DNA from 4 places in the Acetobacterium sp. K1/6 genome. Region 3 is predicted to be linked to each of the others. Evidence: riboswitches for the same ligand, from Rfam matches in the RefSeq annotation. Region 3 holds a riboswitch; each other region holds the start of a gene.

Region 1 (4,813 bases), on a different contig from region 3:
TTTCCGCTGGTCCTGCTAATTCGACAGTCCGACCCAAGGTATCGGTAACCGTGATCATTTCATCTGCCGTTGTCCCCCCTTCGGTAGAACAGCCCGCCATCATTAAAATCAACACCGCCGACAACACCAGAGCTAATATTCGTTTTCTTTTCATCGCTTCTCCTCGCTTCTTTTATATTGGAACCACAACCGAACGATTGTTGACTTGCTCAACCGTTACGTCTACCCCATATACTTCTTTTATATTTGCTTCGGTAATAACCTCCTTCCCACCGGCAGCATGGATAACACCGTCTTTTAGTAAAATATACTGATCGGCAAAGCGTAATGCCAGATTCAGATCATGAATAGTTACCACCGCCGTGATATTTTTAAGGTAGGCAATTTCTTTGATCAATTGAAGCACCTCCAATTGATTTTTTAGATCCAGGCTGCTCGTTGGCTCATCCAGCATTAGCACATCAGTTTCCTGGGCTAATGCCCGACCAATTAACACCTTCTGATATTCGCCGCCGCTTAACTCATCGACATTTTTTAATGCAAATTTTTCCAAATTTAACATCTTGATGGTCTCATTGACAATATTTAAATCATTCTTCCCCACATCCCATTTGATATAAGGTTTTCTACCAATCAGAATCGAATCAAAAACTGTCGTGGTTGTACTTTGATTACTCTGAGAAACATAAGCCACTCTCTGGGCCAGCTCACTCTGCTTAAACGCTTTAATATTTTCCTGATCAATTAAGACACTCCCGCCCTGGGGCTTCAAGATTTTGTTAATACACTTAAGCAAAGTCGATTTCCCGGCGCCATTTGTTCCCAGTATCGCCAAACATTCCCCGCGCTTCATGGAAAAAGAGATCCCTTTTAAGACGTTTTGGCAAGGATAATCAAAAGCCAATCCTTCAACTTGTAAATTCAACGACGTTTACCTCCTTTAAGTAAGAGATACAAAAACAGGGGTGCCCCTAAAAATGATGTCACTGCTCCCACCGGCAATATAATGGGGGAAATAATCGTTCGGGCAAAGGTATCCGAGACCAGCAACAAAAGCGCCCCCATTAAGGCAGAAATGGGAATCAAAAAGCGATGATCCCCGCCGATGATCCGCCTGACCATCTGTGGTGCCACCAAACCGATAAACCCAATCACACCAAGAAATGATACCGTCACTGCGGTAATCATCGATGATACCAGCATGCCGCCAAATCGGGTTTGCTCGACATTAACCCCCAAACTCTTAGCGGCATCGGCACCATTGTCCAGTGCATTATAATCCCAACGCTTCATCATAAAGTAGATCATCGCAAGACCCACCACCGCAGCCAAAATATAAACCTCTGTCCAGCCAGCCCGACCCAGGTCCCCAAAGGTCCAGAAGATAGCGGCAGCAATCTGCACTGATTCAGCAAAATACTGAATCAAGGTAGTGCCTGCTCCAAAAAGAGAGCTCAGTGCCACCCCTGCCAGAACAATAGACTCCGGCGAAAAACTGCGCATTCGGGACAGCAGCAAAATTATCATGGTCGCTCCCATGGAAAAAGCAAAGGCAAAAATCGTTACCAGATAAGGATTGTTGACAATAATCGGCTGCGCTGCCGAGCTTTGCACCGTCCCAGCACCCAATACAATAATAGCGATATTGGCACCAAAGGCAGCTGCACTGGAAATCCCCAAGGTAGAAGGCGATGCTAACGGATTTCTTAAATTATTTTGCATCACACATCCGGCCACTGCCAAACCTGCACCGGCAATAACCGCGGCCAAAACTCGGGGCAGACGAATCCGCCATACCACTACACTAGAGATTTCGGTACCAATGCTCATCAGGGTTTTGACAATGTCGGTGGGGTCCAATTCCATGGCCCCACTATTCATGGCAAAAATGGCTACCACCAGCAACAAAGCGCAAAGAATGAGAATCAACACGGTTTTTTTGCCCGTGAATTTCTGGTATAATTCCAGGCTGTCGCCCTCCACCTCAATCACGGCACTTGGTTTTTTTAGCATCTTTATCTCCCGTCTATTTGAGCAGACAGAACAGACCACAGCAATTGACCGTTTTTGGAATAGTTTATATCTTCAATCTGTCCGTCTTTGCTTTTATTCTTAAGATAATCCCGAATCGTCTGTTTTGTCTCTTCATCGGTAGCCCTTAACATATGGGCATAATAATTGGTTGCTTTTTCCAGCTCCCAAATCTTTGTCCGTTGATTCTCACTATGTTGAAACTCCGAAAAAAAGCCCATATCCCATAATATATTAAAGGCGTAATATAAGGTATTCCGGTAGTCAGCGGTGCGGTTTTCTTTATTCAGTGCCACTCGTAGTTCATTTCCAATTTTATCTTCTTTGATCAGGTGTCCACTCATAAAACAATAGCCTTTGGAGGCCTGATTCATTTTTTTTAATTCCTCGGGGCCGCTAATAGCTGGGCTCATAGAAGCAAAAACGAGATCAAAATAGCCTTCCCACCCTTCTGCGGCCAAATCCGCCTTTTCCCAGGGCATAACCTTAAACGTAAAAAAATCAGCCTTTACACTGGCAGCATTTTCCTTTGTAAAATCAATCATATTAGGGGAAATATCAATCCCCACTACTTCACAGCCCATTTTTAAGAATTCTTTGGAATAGCGCCCAGCACCACATCCGATATCCAGTACTCTCGCTCCCGGGAAAATAGCATCCTTGCTTTTTAAAAGCGACAGTACCGGATCATCAGCCATTTCCCTCTTTCCCATCTCATTAAACTCCGAAGCCCGATCATCCCAAAACTGCTGGGTTTCATTTAGATCCGTCTTTTTTTTGTTGTCAACCCATTTTTCCTCAAAAGTCATCGCTTCTCCTCTTTTCTTTTTTCATTATTTTAAACGCTTTTAATTTCTTTAATCGCTTACCCTGGGCAAATAAAAAAAGAGCTTCTTTTATTAATAAAAGAAACCCTTCCCATCTCAAGGTATTCTAAATCATGCGGCCAATCATCCCCTGGCATATTTTTTAAATCAAGGCAGGTCTCCTGACTAACAGTTCATCCTATTCTCACCTTCCCAGGCTTTAGCCCAGTGGTTTTTTAAGAATTCGTCCCTGTTCACAGTGGTGGGTCCGTGCTTTCTAAGCTTCCCTATTCTCCGATCTTCATGATCGGCACCTTGAATGATAAGTTATTAAATTAAACTCATTTGATAAAATCAACGCCCAAAATTTTTTAGGCTAACGTTTTCAATAAGTTGTCTGTGTTTTTATGTTACAAACCACTAACACGTTTTTGACATAATACCATTATAATTTTTTTATGTCAACCACAAAACTCTATATTCTGATCTGTTTATAAGAATTTTATCTGTGAAAAATCAATACAGCCATCGTCACTGACCATTTTTGAATCGGCGTGGACATACTCAATTTTTCCGACAAACATTTCGTGAGAACCGGTGACAATTGAGTCTACAATGCTACATTCAATATTAACTGGGCAATCGGCAAGAATCGGAGCATTGACAAATTTAGCTTCTTCTAAATTGACCTTCATCACCGCCAGCTTATCTTCATCGCGTTTGCTGTGGCTACCCAAATATTTAAAGGTTTCTTCATAGGCTTGATCAACCAGATTCACCACAAAACAGCCGGACTCTTTAATCAGATGATACGAATACCGTGAGGGTACAATCCCGACCATGACCATCGGCGGATCATAACTGCAGTTTCCGCAATAGCCCACCGCCAGGGCATTGTTTTCGCCATTTAATCCCCGACAAGATACCAACACCTTAGCCACTGGATTTAAACACGACTTCATATTTCCTTTTACTTTGTTCATCATTTTCTCCTTGTTCTTTTTTATTTTTAAATAATAACCCGGCTACCGGTTGCCAGATAATTAACCTGTTCTCCCAGCATCATTTTTAGGATTTGATAAGGCTCTTTCCCAGTACAATGGCAGGTGTAATAAATTGTCGCAGTTTTTTTGAGTTCGTTACCAATTTCCTCAATCAATTCTTTTGCCTCCGGTTTTTTTCGGGTGCGATTATAAAGATGAAATCCCCCAATGACAACAGTCGGCTGCATATCATAGTTTGATGCCATATGATCAAGAATGTTAACGACTCCCTTATGAGCACAACCTGCCACCAGCACGACCTGATTTCTTTCCCGGATGATCAGGTTCTGTTCATGACAAAAATCATCTGCCATCCGTAGCCCATCTTTTTCCATCAGCAGGTCAGCGTTGGCCGTAGAGCAACAGCGTTCTCCCTGAACATTTGAAAAAATGCACAAAGCATCATCGATGACGAAATCCGCTGCCAAAAAGATAAAGCGCGGATTAGAAAACAGTTCCTGATCCAGACCGATATAGGCCTCCCCGTCTGCTCTTTTAGAATAATGATTTTCAAAGGCTTGACCATTGATATAGATTGCGGCCTTATCATTGATCTTAAGAAATGTTTCTAAACCACCACCATGATCATAATGACCATGACTAATGACCAGGGTATCCACTTCGCAAAGGTCAACCCCCAGTTTTTTTGCATTTTCTGCAAACAGACCGCTGGCACCCACATCAAATAGCAATTTATGGGTTTCGGTTTCAATGTATAAACTCAATCCATGTTCATTTTTGAATTCTTCAGACACCGATGTGTTTTCAGCTAATGTTACAATTTTCATTTAGCCACCCTCAGCCTTTTAGTTTTCACTTTTTTCTGTCTGGCCCTTCGTTTTTTCTAAATCTGCCTGGTCCATCACTGGTGCGTTTCTTTTAATAACTTTATTCAACCTTCGTCCGCAGCCACAGCCTTTTCCAAGCCCATAT
Region 2 (4,813 bases), on a different contig from region 3:
CCGAAAAGTGGCGGATGCCCCGGTGCTTGACCGGGAAGAAGGACTCCGATACATGGGAGATAACGCGGTACTTTATGAGCGTGTTTTAAAAGCCTATTTCAATGAAAATCAGGAAGTGATAGAAAATCTGGATTTTGCCATCAAAGCTGAAAGCTTTCAGGAGGCAGCCCAGATCGTTCATAAGGTTAAAAGCAGTTCTGGAAGCATTGGTGCCAAACAACTGTTTGAAATCGCCAAAGACTTCCAGAAAGCACTTGAAAGCGGGGCAGAAAAAGAAATCATCAATTTCTATCCTCAGTTTGTTGCGGCTATGAAGCTACTGCTGGATACAATCGAGCCAGCTGAAGATAGTGGCGGTCAGGAATGAGTATTGATCGTATTTGCCATCCGAAGAATGCTTTCGGGCAACGGCTTCATCGGAGACGTGTTATCCTTTTGGCCAGACTTCTCGACCATGTTTGACACGAACTTATGAAAAAACTTCATTTTATCCGGTCTCATTTCGCCACCAAAATTATCGAGAGTAAGGGCTTTTTCGAGCAGAATGTCGGGAAAAGAGTCTTTAAAATAAGTATCAATTGTTTCAGCCGAACCACAGGAGATAAAAAAGCCCAGATTTTTGTTTTTCAGTTCATCTAAATGTGAAAGACAGTATTTTTTTATTTTCTTGTCAATCTGTCCAATGTAAATAGAACCGCCGATTAAGACTGTATCGTAGTCGTCCAGAGCGGGAATTTTATCGGAATTGATATTGACGAGTCGGGTTTCTCCGTTTAAGTTCTTTTTTAGTTCTGCGACGCAGTCCGCGGTAAAGCCATATTTACTGGCATAAAGTATCATGGTTTTCATGGGCATTTCCTTTCTTTGCATCTTATTGAGTTAAGGCATTTTCAATGGATTTGAGATAGGCTTTGCTGGTAACCGTGGCACCGCTGACTGTATCGACAGTGGTATTTTGTATTTTAATGACTTGGTTGATAATCGTACTGGTCACATCTGGAGATTCCATGGTGACGGCTTTGACCACATCAATTGATGTAATCTGATGATTGGCCACACTGACGGCAACCTCATTGGTCCAACGTCCAGATTCGTAAACACCGGCATAGGTGCCATCTTCAATTTTTTGTAGATCCACCGGATTGATTGCCAGGTTTTCCCCGGATTCCAGGCCGCTGGTGAGATAAAAAAATCCGCCGGCACCTACTAGTACCAATACGCCCAGAATACTGAGAATAATAATCATTGCTTTTTTCACGTATTTTCCTCCTGTTATCTTGATTCTTGATCCATCTTTTCCAGGTTTGTCAGTATCTTTGCAAGGGTTGACCGAGTCATGGCCAGCTCCTCTGCCGAGATGCCGTTAAATAATTTTTCAGTAAAAATCACTGCTTTCGCCTGACTTTCGTTACCGAAAGAATCGACGGCGTCGGTTAGTTTGATCCGGGTGATTCGGGCATCTTGAGGGTCTTTTTCCATAACAATGAAGCCTTTTTGTTCTAACTTCAGAGCTACCTGCTTGACGTTCTGATGAGAACTGCCCATTCCTTTGGCGACTTCTTTGATGGTGGGGTTATGATCAAAGGTATTCGCAACGACAATCGTGAGCAGCCACTGCTTGGTTGTTAGATTGTATTCTCTTAGTTCCCGCTCCAGTTGGGTGGTCATCTGGTTGGCAACGACTTGAACACTGCCAAAGATAAATTTTTGATCGGTCATTGAGTCGATATGGTCCAAAATATAACCTCCTCGCTTCTATTAAGGTAAGACCTTACCTTAATAGATAATACCTTACCTATTTTTGTCTGTCAATACTTATCAGCCGAATATATATATTTCTGAAGAAAGTTAAGACTAGCAAAATTTGAAAGGGTTTGCAAAAAATTTAACGGTAGAAATTTTTAAATTTATGTTATCATAAACAAGCGAAAAAGTTCACGATAGGGATGATGTTACTTGATTGAAATAGTGATTAACGTTTGCATTATAAATCAGTTTGACACTACATCTTGTATGTGATAAAATACAAACAACAAAATAAGGAGATAATGGTGCTGTGCCAACAGGTGCAGTTTGGGGGAAGCAGGTGTGAATCCTGCACGGTCCCGCCGCTGTAATGGTGAGATGTTAAAAGAAAATAAACAGGTTAAGCTGTTTGTTTCTGAACGTTCAAACCGGAGTCAGATTACCCGCCGTTATTAAATGCACCAGACTCTACGCGTGATAGAGGGTGTTCAATGTATCATTATGCCTCTTGACCACGCCGTTGAGGGGTTTTTGCATGCCTAAAACACCTAAAAGACTAGCAGGAAAGAAGGAAACGACCAGAATGATTACAAAAATTAGAAAAAGAGACGGACGAGAAGCCCCGTTTAACATTGAAAAAATTGCCAACGCTATTTTCAAGGCAGCCAGTGAAATCGGCGGCCAGAATTATCAGACGGCCATGGATCTGGCCGAGCGGGTTACCATTTATATTGAGCAGGAAATGAATACGAATGCGCCAACAGTGGAAGAAATTCAGGATGCGGTGGAAAAAATCCTGATTGAAACCGGACACGCCAAAACGGCCAAGGAGTATATTCTATACCGGGCTGAACGAACCCGAATTCGGGAGATGGATACCCGGCTGATGAAAATATATGAAGACCTGACCTTCAAGGACGCTAAGGATAATGATGTAAAACGAGAAAATGCCAATATTGACGGGGACACCGCTATGGGCACGATGCTGAAGTACGGGTCAGAGGGCGCCAAGCAGTTTTATGAAATGTTTGTCTTGAATCCAGAGCATTCAGCCGCTCATAAAGCCGGTGAAATCCACATTCATGATATGGACTTTCTAACCCTGACGACGACCTGCACTCAGATTGATTTGGAAAAGCTGTTTAAAAATGGCTTTTCTACTGGCCATGGACATCTGCGCGAACCCAATGATATTCAAAGCTATTCGGCTCTGGCCTGCATTGCCATCCAGTCGAACCAGAATGATCAGCATGGCGGACAGAGCATTCCCAATTTTGACTATGCCATGGTTCCGGGGGTAAAAAAAACCTTTGTCCGGCTTTATCAGGAGAACCTTGCCAAGGCCTTAACCTTATTAACGGAGACAAAGAATGCCTTAGCAAAGGTTAAAGCCATCGGCGCGGACATCGAAAAGAAACTGGGGTTAAGACCCGAATTAAATCAACCCAAAGGTTATCAAGAAGCAGAAGCCCGGAGCCTGGCCCAATGGATTGTTGACGCCAATGTCATTAACCGGGTGCAGGGCTTTGCAATGGAAAATGCCGAGCGGGAAATCGACCGTAGTGTCTATCAGTCAATGGAAGCGTTTGTCCATAACCTGAACACGATGCACAGCCGAGCCGGTGCCCAAATCCCCTTTAGTTCCATTAATTATGGTATGGATAGTTCTACCGAAGGGCGGTTGGTGGTAAAAAACCTGTTGCTGGCTACTGAGGCTGGTCTGGGCAATGGGGAGACGCCGATCTTTCCAATTCATATTTTTAAGGTCAAAGAAGGGGTGAACTATAATCCCTGGGACCCCAATTATGATTTGTTCAAATTGGCCTGCCGGGTTAGTGCCAAGCGATTGTTTCCCAATTTCTCCTTTCTGGATGCACCCTACAACCTGAAGTATTACAAAGAAGGTCAACCGGAAACAGAAATAGCCTATATGGGCTGCCGCACCCGGGTGATTGGAAATGTCCATGATACCAATCGGGAAATCACCTATGGCCGCGGGAACCTGAGCTTCACCACCATTAATCTGCCCCGTATTGCCTTAAATAGTCAAGGAGACAAAGAACTGTTTTTTATTGAGCTGGATAAAAAAATTGATTTGGTTATTGATCAATTACTGGAACGATTTGAAATTCAGGCCCATAAAAAGGTCAAAAATTTTCCCTTTTTGATGGGACAGGGGGTTTGGATTGATTCCGATGATCTTACTGAAGAGATGGAAATCCGGGAAGTGCTCAAACATGGGACCCTGAGTATGGGCTTTATTGGCCTGGCGGAATGCCTTGTCGTTTTAACCGGAAAGCACCATGGGCAAGCGCAAGAAGTCCAGGAACTGGGGCTGGCAATTGTGGGCCACATGCGAAAGCGAATGGATGAAACCAGCCAGCACTATCAGATGAACTTTACCCTGCTGGGCACGCCGGCAGAAGGTACCGCCGGACGATTTGTCAAGCTGGATAAAACTATTTTTGGCGATATCCCGGGTGTAACCGACCGGGAATACTACACCAACTCTTTCCACATCCCGGTTTACTATGGAACCAGTGCTTACGACAAAATCAGACTGGAAGCACCTTATCATGAGCTTACCAATGCTGGGCACATTACCTATGTGGAAATGGATGGCGACCCGATGGACAATCTGGAGGCCTTTGAAAAGGTGGTCCGAGCGATGAAGGAAGCCGGTATTGGCTATGGTTCCATTAACCATCCGGTGGACCGGGATCCGGTTTGCGGCTATACTGGAATTATCGGGGATGTTTGCCCGAGTTGCGGTCGGTCAGAAGGAGAGCAGAAATTTGAACGCATTCGCCGAATCACCGGTTATCTGGTGGGCACTCTGGACCGTTTTAACGATGCTAAAAAAGCGGAAGTTAGAGATCGGATCAAACATTTTAATGCTGCTGAGCAGATTGCTACTGGTGAAGCAATGGAGCAATTGCAATGAGTAAAAAAGTAAGAATCGCCGGAGTGGTCAAAGAATCCATTGTCGATGGGCCAGGCATCCGCTTTGTGGTTTTTGCTCAGGGATGTCCGCACCAGTGTGAGGGTTGTCATAACCCGGCGACCC
Region 3 (4,813 bases):
GCCTGGCCTATGCCATGGTATCCTTGTCCTTCCTGATTTTAAGAAAAAAAGAACCGGATATGAAACGACCATACAAGGTCCGATTTGGCACCTTCGTGGGAATTGTGGCAGTTGCTTTATCGGGTATGATGACCCTGTTATATGTGATTCCGTTGCCTTTTGCTTCCACTGCACTGGTAGCAGAAGAATGGATCATGGCTGGTGGCTGGGCCGTATTGGGCGTACTCTTTTATGGCTACTGTAAATTCAAATATGGTGATGAGTTTGGCGCTCATATTGATGTAGAGTATGTCGATGTCGATGAAAAGCCTGCCTTTGCCGCTCGCGTTGGTAGTGTAACTGAATAGTCTTGTCGGGAGTTATGAAAGGAAAAGAGATGAATAGTTTTAGTTTTAAAATACCGCAAGAAATAATCTGCGGGGTGAATAGTATTGAGAAATTACCGGAGCTTTTAAATAAGCAGGAATTAAAAAAAGCGATGGTGATTTCGGGACCGCATCTGAATAAGATGGGGGTGGTTAAGAAGATTACGGATATTTTAGAGCGGGCCGGGCTAACTTTTGACAGTTTTACCCAAACGGAGGCCAATCCTTCAGTAGAAACCGTCGATAAGGCCACCAAGGTGTTTGTTGACAGTGGGGCAGACTGTATTATTGCTTTGGGTGGCGGTTCCCCCATGGATGTAGCTAAGGCGGTGGGGATACTGGCGAAGTTCGGTGGCTCCATTGGTGCCTATGAGGGGGCTGACAAGGTCCCCGGTGCGATTGTGCCGCTAATTGCCATTCCCACCACTGCTGGCACCGGTTCTGAGGTAACAGCTTTTGCGGTGATTACGGACCGTTCCCGGAATTATAAGCTGACGGTCTTTAGTTATGAACTGATTCCGGCCTATGCAGTACTGGACCCAACCTTAGTTATGACAACCCCGGAAAAAACGGCGGCAGCCTGCGGAATTGATGCTCTGGTTCATGCCATTGAGGCTTATCTATCGAAGGCCGCTTCACCTTTTTCTGATGCAATGGCTGAAAAAGCCTTGGAATTGATCGGTAATAATATCCGTTTGTTTGTGGCAGATCGAACCAATCCAGAAGCAGCAGCCAATATGCTTTATGGTAGCATGTTTGCCGGGATCGCCTTTGCCTGGGCGCGGCTGGGTAATGTCCATGCGATGGCCCATCCCCTGGGCGGTTATTTTGATGTCCCTCATGGGGTTGCCAATGCGATACTGCTGCCAACGGTGCTGGAATATAACGCCCTAGCCGATACCGGACGTTATCAAAAAATTTATGACGCGATTAAATGCGGTGAAGGATGGGAGGATTTTACGTCTCAGACTTTGGTCGATGAGATCCGTAGCTTAACTTGTGCACTGGGGATTCCCAAAACCCTGGGTGAGGTGGGCGTCACGGTCGATAAGATCCCTGCGATGGCTGTAGATGCCATGAAAAGTGGTAATATTCTGGTTAATCCCAGAAGTACAACCCTGGAACAGATTGAAGCGCTGTATCGACTGGCGTTATAGAGGAAGGACAACATGGAAGTAATTGAACAGAAAATAAAACTGGTGGTTGAGGAATCGGGTTGCCCGATATATTCGGCGGGGGATGAAGTCATTTTTGACGGACCCCAGCTGGATAAGGACAAGAGTGGAAATTTCTGCATGATGGCACTCAGTGCAGTGTTTCCCTTTGTCTATGCGGCTCGCAAAGGTGTGATTACCGATGCGCCGCTCCAATGCCCGGACTGTGGAGAAAAAGTGGTGTTTAGAATTAGAAAAGCCTGAAGAACTCAAAGTGTATAAAAAAAGATCAAAGGGATCAAGTATCTGTCCTTTTGATCTTTTTAGTTATTTTGCATCAGTAAGAATTGCATTCTAGTCCATTGATTTTCGCTTTTAAAGTCGTAATATAGCGTATTCCAATATCACTTAAGGTATGTTCCCTGCGCATAATATAACCTGCGTGTAAAATTTGATCACTTTCGCAAAACTCGATCGTCTGAATCTCATTTAGTTTTGAGTGCATCTTATCGCCATCGCTGTTAGTCAGATCCGGACCGATGCTAAAACAATCAGTGCCACGAACCAGGGCGATTTTTGTGCAACGGTCAATGACATGAATGTTTTTATCCAGGATTTCATTAAATAAAATTTCTTCAGAAAAATGAAGCAGATTGTCATCACCCTGATCATAGGTGACAAAAGGGTATGGTTTTAAGTCATCAAGGGTTAGCAATTCTTTCTTAGCGAGGGGATGTAGTTTTCTTATAAAAACATAGGATTTAATTTTTCCCAGAATATGAAAGGAGAGATTGCTGGTATCTAAAAGTTTTTGCATCGTATTCAGGTAATGATCATTAATGCACATAACGCCGATTTCGCTGCGACGGGTGGCCACGTCGTGGATGACCTCATGGGTTGGACATTCCCGAATGGCAATATCATAGCGATCCAAGCCGATTTCATCAACGATTTTGATAAAAGACATGGTCGAAAAGGGCAGTCGCTGGGTGGAGACAGAAAAGCGCATCGGGATCGATTTCTGATGCTGATAACGTCGTTCCAGATAGTCGGCTTGCTCAACGATATCTCTGGCATGGTTTAGATAATCTTGTCCTTCATAAGTTAATTCAATCCCACGGCTGTTTCGCTTGAACAGGAGAATTCCGAGACTCTGTTCGACTTCTTTGATTGCAGTGGATAAAGTGGATTGGGAAATATAGAGGGCCTTAGCCGCCGCCGAAATTGATTGATGCCTTGAAATTTCGATCATATATTTCATATTTTGTAGTGAAATCATTGGTTTCCTCCTTGTTTGTTTAGCCCTATACTATCAAAAATATTGATAGCTGGCAATTGGAAATTAGAAGAACCGCTGAATTGTTTGCTCCTCTTTCTTGTGATATAATACGACTTAATTGAATAACAAAGTGTAGTATGAAAATCGGTTAAAGTCCGATGCGGTACCGCCACTGTAAAAGTGAGCCGCTGTAAATTGATCAACACTGGAAAGAAATTTCTGGGAAGTTGTTACAGCAGGCGATGATCTTAAGCCAGGATGCTTCTATATTTTGTGATAACCAAGCCTAACGGATTATTGGGTGAGGGATTTATTTTTATAATAAACTCTTCTGTCTAATAATTCAGAAGAGTTTTTTTATTGGAGGAAAAATGAAGATAAAACTAAAACGGATCGCATTTTATGGCAAGGGAGGGATTGGTAAATCGACGATTGCCGCCAATGTATCGGCAGCGCTTTCAAAAGCTGGGAAAAAGGTTCTCCATATCGGCTGTGACCCGAAATCGGATTCGACCCGGATTCTGATGAAGCGACGGATTCCCACCGTCTTGAAAACACTCAAGGAAAAAGGAGATCAGCTGAATAAAGCAGATATTTTATATAAAGGAGTTTATGGCGTTACTTGCGTTGAAGCTGGCGGCCCGGAACCGGGGGTCGGTTGTGCCGGGATGGGCATTTCGGCGGTGATCGAGACCCTGGAAAAGCTGGAAGTCTTTGCGATGGACTGGGATCTGATTGTCTATGATGTGCTGGGTGATGTGGTCTGTGGTGGTTTTTCCATCCCCATGCGCAAGCAATGTGTTGATGCGGTTTATATTGTGACCTCATCAGAATTTATGTCGTTGTACGCTGCCAATAATATTTTAAAGGGCATCACGCACTACGAAACCCCGAAGCAAAAACTATTTGGCGGCTTTATTCATAATCGCTACTCGTCCCAAACCGATAAAGATGTGGTTGATCATTTTATCAAAATGACCGAAAGTCGTCTGATAGCCTCTATTGAACAAAACCAGGCGATCAAGCTGGCCGAGTATCAAAGAAATACCATGATTGAGGCCGATCCCCAGGCCCCTCTTTCACAGGTAATTAAGACCTTGGGGAAGGATCTGTTTTGCGAAGTTCCTGCCAGTGACTCTCGTTCCCTTGATGATGACGCAATGGAAGCCCTCTTTGATTTTGTTTCCGCAAAGAACCAGGAAATCAGCAGATGAGTAGCATCACCATTGAAACGTCGGTCTATAATTTAGGTGATATGGAAATGGCAAAACGAATTTTTGCGATACCGGACACCTTAGTCGTGGCCGTCGGACCGCCAACTTGTATCCGTATTTTATATTTTAGGGCTTTGGAATGTGGGCAGTTGTCCAAGCTCAAACTCGTTCCCATTCGTGCATTGGATTATACCTTTGGGGATTATCTGGAAAAAATTAAAGGCGTTGTTGAAGCGGCGTTACGAAAAGCCTGCTATCAGGGTATTATTCTTTATGTTTCATGTCCCGATTTGCTCAGCCAAACCGATTTTGATACGATGATCGAGGGACTTGATAATCCCCATCAGATACCTGTCGAGATTTTCAAGCGTGGTCCCATGGAGAAACGAAAAACCAGTCCATCCCAACGTTTGGATAAGATTGCAGCAAAAATTGCGGACTTTGTCAAGACCCGGCCACTGGTTTTATCAAAAAATGCAGCGGTTTGTGAATTACCGCCGCTGGCCGCAGATTATACGGGGGTACTTTCTTTATTCCCCGATGATGAGGCCGTTTGTCAGTTTTTAATGACGGGCTCCGGCTGTGCAAACTGTCCTAGTTCCATTGATAAACTGAATCACAATCCGTTTATTTTTTCCCGATTTAATGACTTGCAGGCGGTTAATGGCTGCACAAATGAGATCGGTGAAGCCATTACAAAGCGCTTTCAAATGAATCATCAAACCAAAGATATAAAATTATTTCTATCCATTGGCACACCGGTTACCTTTATGACCGGGATGAATGATCATTTTTTACAGA
Region 4 (4,813 bases), on a different contig from region 3:
ATCAGGGTAGGAAACGGACTGGCCGTTGTGATTGTTATAACATTGCCCGCCACAACATAAGCGGCTTCGCCAAATGCAGCGGCTCGTTTATTGGTACTGCCAACCCGTTTTAAGTTGTTTACAACCATCTCGGCGGTTAACGGGTCGCCGTTAGAAAAGGTGACCTTATCCTTAATGGTAATTTTCCAGGTATTGGTATCCACATTTTCATAAGACTCCGCCAACCACGGCTCTGGTACCAGCTCCATGTCCAATTTAAAGAGGGTCTCTGAAATAGCATAACGGACAGTAAACCAACCCTGCCAATCGACAGCCGGATCAAGCGAGCTCACCGCCTGTGTCTCACCCCAAACCAGATGTTTTTCTCCCGAGCTTCCGGTTTCACTGTTTCCACACCCTGCTAAAACAGCAACCATTAATATCAATGACAACAACATGATCAATACTTTTCTTTTCATATTCACTCCTTTTTATTTTTATTTAAAACCAGTAGCTGGTTTTAGATCGTTTGTTGTTTGGGTTCTAATAAATCCCGAACTGTATCACCGAGAAGATTAAAAATCATCACCGCTACCAACATAACTACCCCTGGGTAGAGAATAATCCAAGGGGCCGTCTGCATCAGACTACGGCCTTCATTGATCATTGAGCCCCACTCGGCCTGGGGAATCTGCACGCCGATTCCTAGAAAGGACAATCCGGCGATGCCCATCATCATTCCACCAATTTGCAGGGTTGCCGTAACAATTAAGGGTCCTGAAATATTCGGTAACATATGCCGCCACATGATCCGGGAATGACTGTTTCCGGAAATCCTGGCGGCTTGAATATAAACCTCAGACTTTACTACCATGACACTGCCCCGGGCTAATCGTGCATACTGGGTCCAGCCGGTCACCGCCAGGGCAATCATGGCATTGATCAGACCACCACCTAAAATACCCGCTACCGCAATGGCCAGAATCATATCCGGAAAAGCCAACAATATATCAACCACACCCATCAGTGCCCGGTCAACCTTTCCGCCATAATATCCGCAAACCACCCCATAGGCCGTTCCAAAGATAAAGGTCCCCATTACTAATGCCAGGGAAGCAAAGATGGAAACCTTGGCACCCATTAACACTCTTGAAAAAACACATCGGCCATAACTATCGGTACCAAAAGGATATTCTGACGAGGGCGGTTGCTTCGCCAATTTTAAATCGGTTAAATTTGGATCATGGGGACACAGCCAGGGTGCTACTAGACTTAAAACGATTAGAATCAGGACAACACCGAAAAGAAAATACAAACGTTTGTGAACGGCATCCATTGGCAGTTTTATTTTTTTCATTTTAGGTTTCCCACCCTTCTTTAACCCGCGGATCTAAAAGATGATAGGATAAATCGGTTAATAAATTAACCACAACATAGATAATTGCCATCCACACCACAAAGCCCTGAATCACGGGATAATCGCGGGCGCCAATGGCATCAACGACCATTTTTCCCAACCCCCGCCAGACAAAGATGGTTTCCACCACTGCTGCGCCGCCTAAAAGCGACCCAATCGATAGACCAATCAGGGTTACTACCGTGATCATTGAATTTCTTAATACATTTTTATACAGGATAACATTTTCCTGAATCCCCCGGGAGCGGGCTCCCATCACGTAATCTTTATTTAGTTCTTCCAGAACGGCAGCGCGAATCTGACGAATATATTTTGAAATCATCACCGTCGATAGTGCAATGGTGGGCAAAATCAAGCCTCGAATCGATCCTGTTGCTAACACTGGCAACCAGTTTAATTGCATGGCAAAAACATAAATCAGAACCAATGCCAGAAAAAAGTTGGGAATTGAGGTGCCCACAAAGGTAAAAAAACGAATGCTATAATCAACCCATTGATTTTGCCGGATAGCTGCTAAAATCCCCAGCGGAATGGCAATTAAAAGCGTTAAGAGCATCGAACTGACGGCCAGAATAATGGTTGAGGGCATTGCCGTTACTATTTTTTGACTAACTGGTACATTATCAACATAAGAGACCCCCATATCACCTGTTAAAAGATTTAAAAGCCAGCTCAGGTATTGTTCCAGAAAGGGTTTGTTTAATCCCATCTCTTCTCTTGTTTCATCAAGGATCTCCTGGCTGACTGCGGTTCCCTGAGCTGAGAGTTTCATTTCAGCGGGGTCACTAGGCGCAAGATACATTAATGCAAAGGTGATAAAACTAACACCAAGCAGTATTGGAATTAACTGCACGAACCGCTTCCTAATATATTTTCCCACGCATTCACTCCTTGATTTTTATTTTGTTAGTATATTCTAACTCTATACATCATGTCAATTGATTTTTCCTTGAGCCCATAAAAAAACTCACTATCCATAAAAGACAGTGAGTTTGTATTTTTCACAGCACAAAATCATCCTCTATCTTCCGTAGAGTATTAAGACAATAAACAGGCAGGTCTTCTGGCTCAAGTTTCAATACATCACATCCTGCCTATTTGTGGCATTTCTGGTGTGACTTTTCTCTTACAGCGGCGGGACCGCGTGGGATTTACACCCAACTTCCCTTTTCACCAGCTTATCAATTTTTAATGACAGCTGACACCTGGTTAATATTTAATTATTTTTGGGTAATATATATCAGAACAAAACAAATGTCAAGACTCTGTTTTAACTTACACCTCTGCTGTCATTCTGAAAAGCTAGGTAAACAACTAAAATTTTTGTAAAAAAAACCACGAAAATTAATAAACTTAACCTTCATGGCCTTTCTATTGATCTTAAATCAATATTTGTTATCCTCTAGTTTTTAGATCCAACCTAAATAAATTATACGTTAAATTATTATTAATTGTCAATTCTATTTTTTTAATATCTCAATCAACTGGTCAATGGTACTTTGTAAATTAATCCCGGTTAAAAAAGCGCGGCCATTAATCACCGGAATATCAATGTCCCCTTCCAGTTGACAGGTACAGACAATCGCATCGGGATGTAATTCTTGATACTTTTTAAAGGCATCTACCGCTTTGGCTTGAACAGTTTGACAGGCAATCCCATTTTCCAGCGCAATCTGTTCAATCTTTTTGGCAACTACAGTCGAGGTTGCCAGGGCAGTTCCACACGCAACTAAAACAAGTTTCATCGTTAATTCCCTCTTTCAATAATTAGAATTTTAGAATTTATCCCTTGATGATTTTTTTGAACTGTCCTAAATTTTCTTTCATATCGCCTTTAAATAAGCAGGATCCGGAAACAATGACATTGGCCCCAGCTTCCACTACTTCTTTTAGGGTGTTAAAATTAATTCCCCCATCAACCTGAAGATCAATATTTCGATTACCAATCATTTGGCGACAGGCGCTTATTTTTTCGGTGCTTTCTGGAATATAGCTTTGTCCGCCAAAACCGGGATAGACACACATAATCAGGATCATGCTAATGTGATCAAGATACGGCTTTATCACCTCCAGAGAAGTATCCGGAGAAACCACCAGTCCGGGTCTGACTCCTTTTTTTACAATGGCGTCAATACAGTCCTTAATCTCCCCATCCGACTCCACATGAACGGTAATGATATCCGCTCCGGCATCAGCAAACCGATCGATATATTTTAGCGGCTCGCTAATCATGAGGTGAACATCAAAGGGGATCTTTATGGTCTTTCGCAGGCTCGCCACCTGATCCGGACCGATGGTAATATTGGGCACAAAATGTCCATCCATAATATCCACATGGAGATAATCGGCGCCATTTTTTTCAACTTCTTTTAGATCCCGTTCCAGATTAGAAAAATCTGCACTGAGCATCGAGGGTGCTATTTTAATATTCATTGATATCTACTTTCCTTTTGAAATGCTGTAACCGGATTATAAAAAGGTCTTAATAAGATTGTAAATGATTTGCGGCTCTTTTGCATCTTTTATTTTTTGTAACATTTTTTCATTTTGAATAATGGTAATGATCGTCTGTAAGATCTTTAGTTGTTTTTCAGGATTATTAATGGCCAGTAAAAAAATTATCTGGACCGAAATACTTTCCCTGGGATTCCCCATGCCAGCAAAAACAATGGTGTTTTTTAACGTCACAATGGAGATACTTTCTTTTAATACATATTTCGCTTCAGTATGGGGCAACGCCACCCCTATTTTTGTGGGTAAGCCGGTCGGAAAGGTTCTTTCTCTTTCCACGACCGCTTCAACAAAATCTTCAGTAACACACCCCTGCGAAAGCAGCGGTGTGGCTGCTAACGCAATGGCATCAAACTGATCCTTGACCGTACAATTGACTTGAATGCGATCGATATGGATTAACGAGTCCATTATTGTTTTTCAGTGGTATCAACGAGTGTCATCTGATTTTCGCCGTCATCGTCGTCGAGATCATCCACTGGATCCTCCTTATAAACTTTAGAAATGGTGGCAATGGATTCTTCCGGTTTTAATTTCATCAGACGAACACCCTGGGTATTGCGGCCAACGGCGGTAATATCATTACCGCCAAGCTTAATGACAACGCCCTGATTATTGATCATCATAATTTCGCCATCCCGGCTGATCACGCAGAAACCAACCAATTGACCGGTTTTTTTGGTGACTTTATAGGTTTGCACCCCTTTGCCGCCACGTTTTTGGGGACGATACAGATCAGAGGCACTGAGTTTACCATAGCCATTTTCACTGACGCAAAGGACGAAGAGTTCTTTTTTAACAATATCCATCCCAACAACCACATCATCTGCCCGCAGATCAATCCCCCGGACACCAATTGATGTTCGGCTGATCGGTCTTACTTCTTCGGAGCTAAAGCGGATTGCA

The links. A riboswitch is a leader RNA that binds a small molecule or an ion and turns the genes downstream of it on or off. The one in region 3 is predicted to bind cobalamin.
Region 1: another riboswitch for cobalamin. It lies ahead of U2P91_RS03635 (class I SAM-dependent methyltransferase); the one in region 3 lies ahead of U2P91_RS12640 (nitrogenase iron protein NifH).
Region 2: another riboswitch for cobalamin. It lies ahead of U2P91_RS03575 (anaerobic ribonucleoside triphosphate reductase); the one in region 3 lies ahead of U2P91_RS12640 (nitrogenase iron protein NifH).
Region 4: another riboswitch for cobalamin. It lies ahead of nikB (nickel ABC transporter permease); the one in region 3 lies ahead of U2P91_RS12640 (nitrogenase iron protein NifH).

The regions. Positions count from the first base shown of each region.
Region 1 is NZ_JAXQGA010000003.1:122,125-126,937, reverse strand. Features, by position in the region: gene U2P91_RS03650 (iron ABC transporter substrate-binding protein) at 1-154, opposite strand, end outside; gene U2P91_RS03645 (ABC transporter ATP-binding protein) at 173-925, opposite strand; gene U2P91_RS03640 (FecCD family ABC transporter permease) at 922-2,013, opposite strand; gene U2P91_RS03635 (class I SAM-dependent methyltransferase) at 2,016-2,840, opposite strand; cobalamin riboswitch at 2,992-3,170, opposite strand; gene U2P91_RS03630 (flavin reductase family protein) at 3,329-3,820, opposite strand; gene U2P91_RS03625 (MBL fold metallo-hydrolase) at 3,847-4,668, opposite strand; gene U2P91_RS03620 (DUF5320 domain-containing protein) at 4,687-4,813, opposite strand, start outside.
Region 2 is NZ_JAXQGA010000003.1:106,977-111,789, forward strand. Features, by position in the region: gene U2P91_RS03555 (response regulator) at 1-367, shown strand, start outside; gene U2P91_RS03560 (flavodoxin domain-containing protein) at 358-849, opposite strand; gene U2P91_RS03565 (FMN-binding protein) at 872-1,258, opposite strand; gene U2P91_RS03570 (MarR family winged helix-turn-helix transcriptional regulator) at 1,273-1,737, opposite strand; cobalamin riboswitch at 2,033-2,212, shown strand; gene U2P91_RS03575 (anaerobic ribonucleoside triphosphate reductase) at 2,330-4,690, shown strand; gene nrdG (anaerobic ribonucleoside-triphosphate reductase activating protein) at 4,687-4,813, shown strand, end outside.
Region 3 is NZ_JAXQGA010000014.1:48,129-52,941, reverse strand. Features, by position in the region: gene U2P91_RS12660 (APC family permease) at 1-347, shown strand, start outside; gene U2P91_RS12655 (iron-containing alcohol dehydrogenase) at 377-1,522, shown strand; gene U2P91_RS12650 (TIGR04076 family protein) at 1,535-1,783, shown strand; gene U2P91_RS12645 (LysR family transcriptional regulator) at 1,857-2,798, opposite strand; cobalamin riboswitch at 2,901-3,081, shown strand; gene U2P91_RS12640 (nitrogenase iron protein NifH) at 3,170-4,012, shown strand; gene U2P91_RS12635 (nitrogenase component 1) at 4,009-4,813, shown strand, end outside.
Region 4 is NZ_JAXQGA010000010.1:62,900-67,712, forward strand. Features, by position in the region: gene U2P91_RS10575 (ABC transporter substrate-binding protein) at 1-458, opposite strand, end outside; gene nikC (nickel transporter permease) at 500-1,336, opposite strand; gene nikB (nickel ABC transporter permease) at 1,338-2,276, opposite strand; cobalamin riboswitch at 2,432-2,620, opposite strand; gene U2P91_RS10590 (PTS sugar transporter subunit IIB) at 2,857-3,141, opposite strand; gene rpe (ribulose-phosphate 3-epimerase) at 3,179-3,829, opposite strand; gene U2P91_RS10600 (PTS sugar transporter subunit IIA) at 3,866-4,318, opposite strand; gene gyrA (DNA gyrase subunit A) at 4,318-4,813, opposite strand, start outside.